DNA from 3 places in the Enterococcus sp. DIV0756 genome. Region 2 is predicted to be linked to each of the others. Evidence: riboswitches for the same ligand, from Rfam matches in the RefSeq annotation. Region 2 holds a riboswitch; each other region holds the start of a gene.
The links. A riboswitch is a leader RNA that binds a small molecule or an ion and turns the genes downstream of it on or off. The one in region 2 is predicted to bind FMN.
Positions count from the first base shown of each region.

Region 1 (3,275 bases), 140 kb from region 2:
GCTTGGCTTCTAGCTGAAGATTCATAGGGTTGTTGGTACGTACGATTTCCGCTTTCTGCTTTAGGAACAAGCAGCATCATCAGTAAATAAAGTAAAATCGGTGTGCCTTCTAAGAAGAAGATCATGAAGACAAAGATGACACGTGCAATTGTAGGATCAATTCCAAAATAGTCAGCAATACCAGCTAACGTACCTGTTAATACTCGATTGTCTTGTGATTTCGTTAATTTTTTCATTTTTAATTTCCCCTTTAATTTTCCAAAAACACTTTTTTGGAACCCAATTTAGTTGTATTTTTTATTTCCCACTCGCGATGTGTTTTTATCTTATGTCTATATTATGCTCAATCTTCCTTGATTCGTCATAGGGCGAAAGAAGTATTTTTCCTCTAGTTATTTAGACGGAGTTTTTCTAGTTCTTTTATTCATTAGCAAACAACTCAAGTTTTTTCTCTAACTGTGCTAAAGTAAATACGGACATCACAACAACCAATTTAATTATAAGAAAGGACGATCTGCTTGTTAGAAATTCGTGAAATAACACAACAAGATAAATCGAGACTTAGACAGTTATACTTAGAAAGCCGCCGTACAACATTTTACTGGGACGATCCTGAGTTGATGCATTTGGAAGATTTTGATCGCGACACAGAGGCCGAACTTGTCTTCGTTGCAGAACTACAGCAAACCATCATTGGGTTTATTTCTTTGTATCTACCAGACAACTTCATCCACTGTCTATTTGTGGATAGTCGCTACAAAGGGCAAGGGGCTGGCCATCAGCTTCTGAAGGAAGCCATGCGGCATCTGCAGCGACCAATGAAATTGAAATGCCTATCACGAAACACCTCTGCTCTTGCTTTCTATGAAAAAGAAGGCTGGGAAAAAGTTCGTGAAATAAATGTGGCTGATCCTTATTGGAACATGATTTATTATTAAAACAGAAGTTTACTTTATTCACGCTCTCTCTTCTATACCAAGATTAGACGTTACTATTGATCTTTCTCGGATTGGCTACTCCCTCCGATGAGCCCCTTCTTAAATCATTTTATTGTGGTAAGTTCTTTTTACCCAACAGTTATTCGAAAAAACGCTTGCATTTCCATTGAAACCATGTGAGAATAAACACAATAAGTTCTTCAGGGCAGGGTTTAATTCCCGACCGGCGGTGATAGTCCGCGAGCCTTTTGGCTGACTCAGTGCAATTCTGAGACCGACAGTACAGTCTGGATGGAAGAAGAAAGTGTGTGTTTGTTGATCGTTCAGATAACAAACGCTATTTGACGAATCAATACACCTTTTTCTACTTTGACTGTGCCTTGCAAATGTTGTTGTAAGGTTCTTTTTTACGTTTCAAGAAAGGTGTGTTCGAAATGAAATTTACCGCAAGAAAACTCGTAATGATCGCAATTTTTGGAGCTCTTTCCTATGTTTTGATGCTGTTCAAATTCCCCTTGCCATTCATGCCGCCATTTATGGACTTTGATTTAGCTGGGATTCCCGAACTATTAGGGACCTTTTTACTGGGACCTGTCGCGGGTGTCTTCATCGTACTAATCAAACTTCTGATCAAGCTAGCAACTGTGGGTACTGCTTCAATGTTTACAGGTGAAATTCAGAACTTTATTTTGAGTCTAAGTTTCATTTTACCCGCTAGTTTCCTGTATAAACACTCTACTCACAAACGTTCGGCACTGCGGGGGATGCTAGCAGGTACAGCGGTCGTTACGATTGTTGCTTGTCTATCAAATGTCTATTTCATCATTCCCTTTTATACCAGGCTGTACGGACTGTCCATGGAGGCGATTATCGCCATGACACAAGCTGTTAATCCAATGGTAGACAGTGTTTGGAAATTGGTCGTGATTGGAATTATCCCCTTCAACTTGATCAAATACGGCGTCACCACCGCAATTGTCTATTTTTCTCTCGACCGCTTGCGCGCCATCTTTCTTAGACGGGAGTATTTATAATGGAATATCAGACAGTGGTTGATCAATTTTATAAAAAATTAGGACGAAAAAAGATCATGGCCTTGGCAACAAGTTTGAATGATCATGTCATGGTACGCAATGTCAGCGTCATTATTCATGAAGAAAAGATCTTATTTAAAACGGATAAAAATTTTCGCAAGACACAACAATTGATCGAAAATCCCCAGGTGGCGATCTGCTACTGGGGCGTTCAGATCGAAGGGATTGCGGTGAATCATGGATTAGTCGCGGATCAGAAGGATGACTCCTTTCAAACGTTGTATCAAAAATACTGGGAAAAAAGCTATAATGCCTATCCTCATAAAGATAGTGAAATTTTGATTGAAATAGTGCCTAAATTGGTTGAAATTTGGGATCAGGATGAAGAGGATAAAGGTTTTCAACTGTTGATTGATTTTGAACAGGAAAAGGCTAAAATCGAAAAATATGATTAAAATAAACGCAGATCAGACGAAATTTCGCTTGATCTGCGTTTGATTAGTTCCTTAATTCTTTGATTTTTTTGATAATATTCCCCGCCGTCAAGCCATAGTGTTTCTTCAGTAATTCTGGATTTCCTGATTGACCGAATTGGTCTTGAACACCGATTTTTACCACTCTAGTTGGTTGATTCTCGGATAAGAATTCTGAAACAGCACTGCCGAGTCCGCCGACTACGCTGTGTTCTTCAGCGGTGATGATCCAAGGTGTTTCTTTTGCTGCTTGTAGAACCAACGTTTCATCTAATGGCTTGATCGTCGAGAAATTCAGCACACGAACATGGATGCTTTCCTCTGCCAACTGTTTTGCGGCGTCCAATGCTTCCTGCACCATCAAACCAGTCGCGATGATCGTTCCATCATTTCCTGATACTAAGTTTTCCGCTTTTCCGATCACGAAAGGTTGCTTTTCTTCGTGAACTCTATCCACAGCGAGTCGTCCTAATCGCAGATAGACGGGACCCTCGTGTTCCAAGATTGTCTCGATCGCCGCTTCAGTCTCAAGGTCATCCACAGGATTAATGATCGTCATCCCGGGAATCGCCCGCATCAATGCAATGTCTTCGATCGCTTGATGAGAACCACCATCTTCGCCAACGGTAATTCCGGCGTGAGTCGCGGCGATCGTTACGTTCAATTTCTGATATGCCACAGCATTACGGATCTGCTCGTACGCTCTGCCGGCTGCGAAGATTGCAAAGCTGCTGGCAAACGGCCGCTTTCCACCCAAAGCCAAGCCTGCTGCTGTGCCGATCATATCAGCTTCCGCGATACCTATATTGAAAAATTTCTCTGGTACTGCT
Region 1 covers NZ_JBIOLF010000002.1:833,746-837,020, reverse strand. The annotation lists gene IGI44_RS20470 (PspC domain-containing protein) at 1-236, opposite strand, end outside; gene IGI44_RS20465 (GNAT family N-acetyltransferase) at 519-938, shown strand; FMN riboswitch at 1,131-1,245, shown strand; gene IGI44_RS20460 (ECF transporter S component) at 1,373-1,972, shown strand; gene IGI44_RS20455 (pyridoxamine 5'-phosphate oxidase family protein) at 1,972-2,427, shown strand; gene IGI44_RS20450 (transketolase family protein) at 2,471-3,275, opposite strand, start outside.
Region 1: another riboswitch for FMN. It lies ahead of IGI44_RS20460 (ECF transporter S component); the one in region 2 lies ahead of ribD (bifunctional diaminohydroxyphosphoribosylaminopyrimidine deaminase/5-amino-6-(5-phosphoribosylamino)uracil reductase RibD).

Region 2 (3,275 bases):
TGATTCCCTTTGGTTTGCATCATGTTTTCTATATCCCTTTCTGGCAGACTGGATTGGGTGGGACAGCAATTATCGATGGCGTGACGGTTGCCGGAGCGCAAAATATTTATTTCGCGGAACTTGCCTCAGCAAGTACGACTCGTTTTAGTGTTGAAGCATGTCGTTTCATGACTGGTAAATATCCATTTATGATGGCAGGTTTGCCAGCGGCAGCTTATGCTATGTATAAAACAGCGAAACCAGAGAAACGTAAATTAGTGGGCGGTTTACTTTTTTCAGCCGCATTGACGTCCTTCTTAACAGGGATTACGGAGCCAATTGAGTTTACCTTCTTATTCATCGCACCGTTCCTATTCTTATTGCATTGCGGCCTTGCTGGCTTATCATTTGTTTTGATGCATGTGTTGAAAATTTGTATTGGAACGACGTTTTCTTGTGGGCTAATTGATTTTCTTTTATACGGCCCGCTGCAAGGTAATGCCAAAACCAATTGGGTGATGATCATTCCAGTATTTATCGCCTATGCGGTCTTGTATTTCTTTGTCTTCAAGTACCTTATCCAAAGGTTTAATATTCCCACTCCCGGACGAGATGAAGGAGAAGCGAAGCTTTACACCAAAGATGATTTTCAAAAGAAAAAAGCGGGTGATTCTTCTGATGACGAGCTGTCTGGTGTTATTTTGAAAGCCATTGGCGGAACCGGAAATCTGGTAGATATTGATGCCTGTGCCACAAGATTGAGACTAACTGTAGAAGATCCTGAAGCAGTAGATGATGAGCTATTGAAGCAGCACGGTGCTAAGGGAATTATCAAAAAAGGCAGCGGGGTCCAGATTATCTATGGGCCGCATGTGAGTATCATTAAGAGCAATTTTGAGGAATATTTAGAAGGCTTATCGAGCTAGAATTTTTGATAAATAGCCGTGTAATTTATGCGGCTATTTCTCTTAGAGGAGAAGATGAAGATGTTTTTATTTTCAAAGAGAAAAGAGAAGAAGCTTTGATCTGAGGTAACGCTGTTTGCCCCTGTCAATGGACGAATAATTGGGTTAGAACAAGTTCCTGATCCAGTATTTGCTAACAAAATGCTAGGTGAAGGCATAGCCGTTGAATTATCTGGAGAAGCGGTACGGGCTCCGTGTGATTGTAAAGTCATAATGATTGCTAATACGTTGCACGCTTTAGGGTTACTAGCTGATAATGGTGCAGAAATATTGATTCATATAGGTTTAGAAACCACACAATTAAACGGAAAAGGTTTTTCTGTATTAGTGTCACCAGAACAAGAAGTGAAAAAAGGAGAACCATTAATTTTATTGGAAAAGGATTTTATTGAGGAAAAGGGCTACAATTTGGTTACTCCTATGGTTATTACAAATAGCAGCGAGTTTTCTGTTGAGATAATCAAGCAAGGCTCCGCATCTGTAGAAAAAATACAGGGTCCAGTTCTCGTTGTTGGAAAATAATTTTGTTATTTTAAAATTATTCTGTTGACGACTTAAAAAAAGAATAGTAGTATTTTTCGTGAATTGAATAGTATTCTTCGGGGCAGGGTGTAATTCCCGACCGACGGTGACAAGGCGTACCTTGAAGTCCGTGACCCGCATTTTTTTGCGGTTGATCCAGTGTGAATCTGGAACCGACAGTTAAAGTCTGGATGGGAGAAGAAAAACTTATCAGAAGTATGATGGGGAAGGTCTATCCTTTTTTCATTATGGTTTCTTTGAGTTTATCTGTTACGGCCTCGTGTATGTGCTTACACGGGGTCTTTTTTTTGCAGTTTTTCTTCCTGCTTCAGCAGGTTAGAAAAATGCTATGCGTAACGAGAATAGAATTATTTTTCCCGTTTTTTGGAAAAATACATTCATTACAACGAGATAGCTGTTTGGAAAGGAGGAATTTGTATGCTTGAAACATTTATGCGGCTTGCGATTAAGGAAGCGTGGAAGGGTAAAGGAAAAACCTTTACGAATCCTTTAGTTGGCGCAGTGATTGTCAAAGACGATCAGGTTATCGCTAAAGGCGCGCACTTAGCTTATGGTAAGCCCCATGCTGAGAAAAATGCGCTGACATCATGTAAAACTCCCGAAAAACTATTAAATTCAACACTCTATGTCACGCTGGAACCGTGTCATCACTATGGCAAGCAGCCGCCATGTACCCAAGCAATTCTGGAAAGTGGGATCAAGCGGGTAGTCATCGGCCAACTTGATCCGAATCCTCTTGTGGCAGGAAAGGGAAAACGTTATTTAGAGGAGCAAGGGCTTGAGGTGATTACAGGGATCTTAGAGGAGGAGGTTCGAAGTCTGAATCGACATTACAATTTTTATCATGAGCAGCAACGGCCGTTTATCACATTGAAGCAGGCCATGACCTTAGATGGGAAAATTGCGTTAGCTGGTCAAAGAACACCCTTAACAGGAGAAGAAGCATTGAAACGAGTCCGCAAAGAACGGGGGGATTATCAAGGGATTTTGATTGGAAGTCAAACCGCTTTGATCGACAATCCAACCTTAGGAACGACCGACGAGGATAAATTTCCACCTTATCGAGTGGTCTTGGATCGAAAAGGGGAAGTGTTGGCCCATAAGGAACTGGCACTTTTTGAAGCTGGCAGCAGTCCGGTGCTCATTTTCACCGAAAGGGATGACGAGATTCATCTGCCTGAGCATATCGAAGTCATTCGAAAACAGGTTCTTTCCCTGTCTTTTGTTGTGACTGAATTAGCCAAAAGAAACATTCAATCCCTTTATGTTGAAGGCGGTGCTGCTATCCATGATGCCTTTTTAGCAAGCGGCTATTGGGATGAGCTGGTTACCTATCTTGCACCGAAAATTATCGGCGGGAATGGCACAGCTAGTTTTACTGGCACACGCTTAGTGGAGCAGGTGACCGCACTAAGCGACATATCAATCGAACAATTGGGATCAGACGTTCGAATCGCCGGAAGGAGAGTGTAGCAGATGTTTACAGGACTTATTCAGGAAAAGGGCAAACTGACGCGTATCATTCCTCGCGGAAGAACCATTCTGTTAACCTGCCGAGCGTCAAAAAAACTACTAGCAGATTATAAAATTGGCGATAGTATGGCGATCAATGGTGTGTGCTTGACCGCCGTCAAAAAATCAGAGCAGGAATTTACGGTTGAAATTATGCCAGAAACGTATCAGCGAACGTCGTTTTCAAAGGCAAAAGTATCTGACGAAGTAAATTTGGAACGAGCATTAGCATTCAACGGTCGAATTGAAGGTCATTTTGTCGCTGGACACATCGAC
Region 2 covers NZ_JBIOLF010000002.1:974,246-977,520, forward strand. The annotation lists gene IGI44_RS21065 (PTS transporter subunit EIIC) at 1-905, shown strand, start outside; gene IGI44_RS21070 (PTS sugar transporter subunit IIA) at 1,017-1,466, shown strand; FMN riboswitch at 1,536-1,673, shown strand; gene ribD (bifunctional diaminohydroxyphosphoribosylaminopyrimidine deaminase/5-amino-6-(5-phosphoribosylamino)uracil reductase RibD) at 1,905-2,960, shown strand; gene IGI44_RS21080 (riboflavin synthase) at 2,964-3,275, shown strand, end outside.

Region 3 (3,275 bases), on a different contig from region 2:
GGTCGATTTTCAATCGGCAGATAGTCTTTTTCACTATAAGATAAATAGCTGAGAACTTGTACAGCAAAAAGAATCAACTGCCAAGAATCTTCCCGCATTCTACCATAACGTAAATTATTCAAGCCAACCAGATCAAAGTTTTTTTCAGATAATTGTTCTCTACCTTGCTGTGTCAATTGCCCAAAGCCTTCATTTATGGTAATCCAGCCAGCAGCAACCAAGTTCTGAAGTTCCTTTTGGAAAATTGCTTCCTTCAAGGTTGGTAGAGCCCCTAAATAAATCAGATTATTGTAAAAAAAACCGTGTAGCAAAACAGAGCTCGTTCTCTTCCCGACCAATAAATGATACAATGTCGAGGTTCTTATCTTGTAGCCTGTCTGAAATAACGTTAGAATAAAAAAAGTCATAGTAAAATCTCCTGTGGAAGGTGAAAAAATGAAATGTGAAATTATTCCTGAGCGTTGCATCGCCTGCGGTTTATGTCAGACGATCGCTCCCGAAATATTTGATTATACCGATGATGGACTGGTCCTTTTTTTGGGAGAGTCTGAAGCGACCCACGAATTCATTCCTGAAGAACACCAAGCAGCTGTCATTCAGTCTGCAAAACGTTGTCCCTCTCATGCCATCTTATATCAAAATTCATAATAACATATTTAAAAAAAGTTCACGAATACTATCAATATTCATAAAAAAAATCTCAGACAAACGTGTCTGAGATTTTTTGAATTATACTGAATGATGCTGCGAAGTCATCGTTTTTTTCGATAACCAAGGAAGCAGCTTCGCATGCAACGCTAGGAAAACAGTGCTGACAAAGACTCCTTTAAGGATATTGAAGGGCACGATACCAACTAAGATATAGCGTCCCATGCTCATTCCTAGCATTTGTCCTGCTGTAAGTCCAAAAACTTTTAGATAGAGCGGTGTGATGACAAAGTAATTTGCCACACTCATGAATAGCGTCATGGCCAAAATACCTAAACCAAGACCCATAATACGTTTCGAGGTTGTTCTTTTTCTAAACATTAGAAAAATCGGTAATGTATACAAGGTTGAAGCGAAGAAACTGGCAAAATCTCCAATCAAGTTGTCGATTGAAAAACCGGTCATCGTCAAATGCAGCAATGATCGAATGAAAGCTGTCGCAACTCCTGTCAATGGTCCAAAGATAAACATATTAATCAAAATTGGAATATCGCTAAAGTCCAACTTTAGAAAAGGGAACATCGGGAGAATGGGAAAAGCGATAAATTGTAATATTAGTCCCATTGCTGCTGCCACTGCTACTGCTGTCATTTTTTGTAACCGTAAGTTCTTCATGTGAAATCCTCCGTTTCGGAATCATCTTCATCGAACTATTTGAGTCAGACTTCGACGCAAAAAAACTCTATGCTTCAGAAAAAAGCATAGAGTTACTTGAATACGATCTCACTCAAATAAGCTCTATCTTCTTTATCCAGACTGTACTGTCGGTATCGGAATCTCACCGATTCGGCTGCTTGCGCAGTTCGCGGACTATCACCGCCGGTCGGGATTTTCACCCTGCCCCTGAAGACGAACCTTAAATTATTTTTTATTGTGTAATTACTATAACAAGTTTACTATCAAAAAACAAGTAAATGGTTTTCTATTTTGATTGGTTCAATAAAGTGTTGATTTCTTTAGTATTCAAACGACGATATTCTCCAGGGCGTAATCCCTGTAAAGTTAAGTCACCATAGCGTTCACGTTTCAATTTTTGGACCGGTAGCCCCACTGCAGCTAACATATTTTTGACCTGATGATTACGGCCTTCATGAATTGTCAGTTCAACGATACTTGTTTCCGCTTTTTTATCTGTCGAGAGAATTTCAAAACGAGCCGGAGCTGTTTTCTTTCCTTCGATGCGAATTCCTTTTGTCAAAGGTAAAAGCGTTCTTTTTTCTGCGAAGCCTTTTACTTTTGCTACATAAACTTTGTCGATTTGGTGCTTAGGATGCGCTAATCGTTGTGAAAAATCACCATCATTTGTTAATAGTAAAATACCTGACGTATCGTAATCCAAGCGTCCTACGGGGTAGATTCTTTCTGGAACAGCAGCAAAATAATCCGTTACGACCTTGCGATTTTTATCATCGCTAACGGCCGAGATCACTCCTCGAGGTTTGTAAAACAAGTAATAGACGGGCTCTTCTTGGTAAATTGGCACACCGTCGACTTCAACAATATCCTTTTTGCCTACTTTTGTTCCTAACTCTTTCACCACTTCGCCATTTACCTTAACACGTCCGCCAGTAATATATTCTTCGGCTTTACGACGCGAGGCAATCCCTGCGTGGGCGATAACTTTTTGTAATCTCTCCATTTATTGTCCATCCTCTTCTTTAAAACGATCATAAAACAAATCCAATGGTTCTTCTTCATCTGCTAAATCTGCTTCCATCTTCTGTACATCCGGCAATTCTTCGATATCCTTAAGCCCGAAGTAATCCATAAAGTAAGCACTGGTTCCATATAAAATCGCCCTACCTGGTCCATCAACACGACCCTTTTCTTCAATTAACTGTCGTGCTACCAGCGTTTGAACCGCTCCACTTGATTGGACGCCGCGCAACTCATCAATTTCTGATCGTGTCACTGGCTGTTTATAGGCAATGATTGATAGTGTTTCAAGTGCCGCTTGGCTTAATCGATTAGCCATCGGTGAACGAGCAAATTCTTTTAGTAGTGGAGCAAATTTCTTTTTTGTACTTAAAACAAAATGATTGCCTACTTCTAATAAAGTAAGCGCAGACGTCTCATTTTCCTCATAGGATTCCCTTAAATCAATAATATTCTGATAGATTTCCGGGGTTGGTCTTTTCAACGTGAAAGCTAATTCTTCTAAACTTATTCCTTCCTCACCTACCACGAAAAGCATCGCTTCGATTTGACTTAATTGATTCATATATTGACTCCTTTAAAAATCAAAATTGGTGCATAGGTTTCTTCCTGAGTCGCGGTGGCTTGGCCCTTCTTCATTAATTCCAATAATGCCATAAAGGTTGTGATCATTTCATCCTTCGTGTATTGCACAAAAAAAGACTCCAGCGGCAAACCTTCATTCTCGGGGAGTTTGTCTAACCTCTGACCAATCTCAGTCACTTTTTGATCGACAGTGATCGTTTCAGCGGTCACTGTTGTTTCCATTGGCTGATTTCTTTTCTTTCGTTGCAGAACATCATGCAAGGCCAAGAAAAGATCAATTGTATTCAATTGATTTTTGGGTAAAGGTAAAATTTCTTCTTCATATT
Region 3 covers NZ_JBIOLF010000001.1:1,434,399-1,437,673, reverse strand. The annotation lists gene IGI44_RS06950 (helix-turn-helix domain-containing protein) at 1-407, opposite strand, end outside; gene IGI44_RS06945 (ferredoxin) at 436-648, shown strand; gene IGI44_RS06940 (ECF transporter S component) at 730-1,323, opposite strand; FMN riboswitch at 1,445-1,563, opposite strand; gene IGI44_RS06935 (pseudouridine synthase) at 1,631-2,347, opposite strand; gene scpB (SMC-Scp complex subunit ScpB) at 2,348-2,929, opposite strand; gene IGI44_RS06925 (segregation/condensation protein A) at 2,926-3,275, opposite strand, start outside.
Region 3: another riboswitch for FMN. It lies ahead of IGI44_RS06940 (ECF transporter S component); the one in region 2 lies ahead of ribD (bifunctional diaminohydroxyphosphoribosylaminopyrimidine deaminase/5-amino-6-(5-phosphoribosylamino)uracil reductase RibD).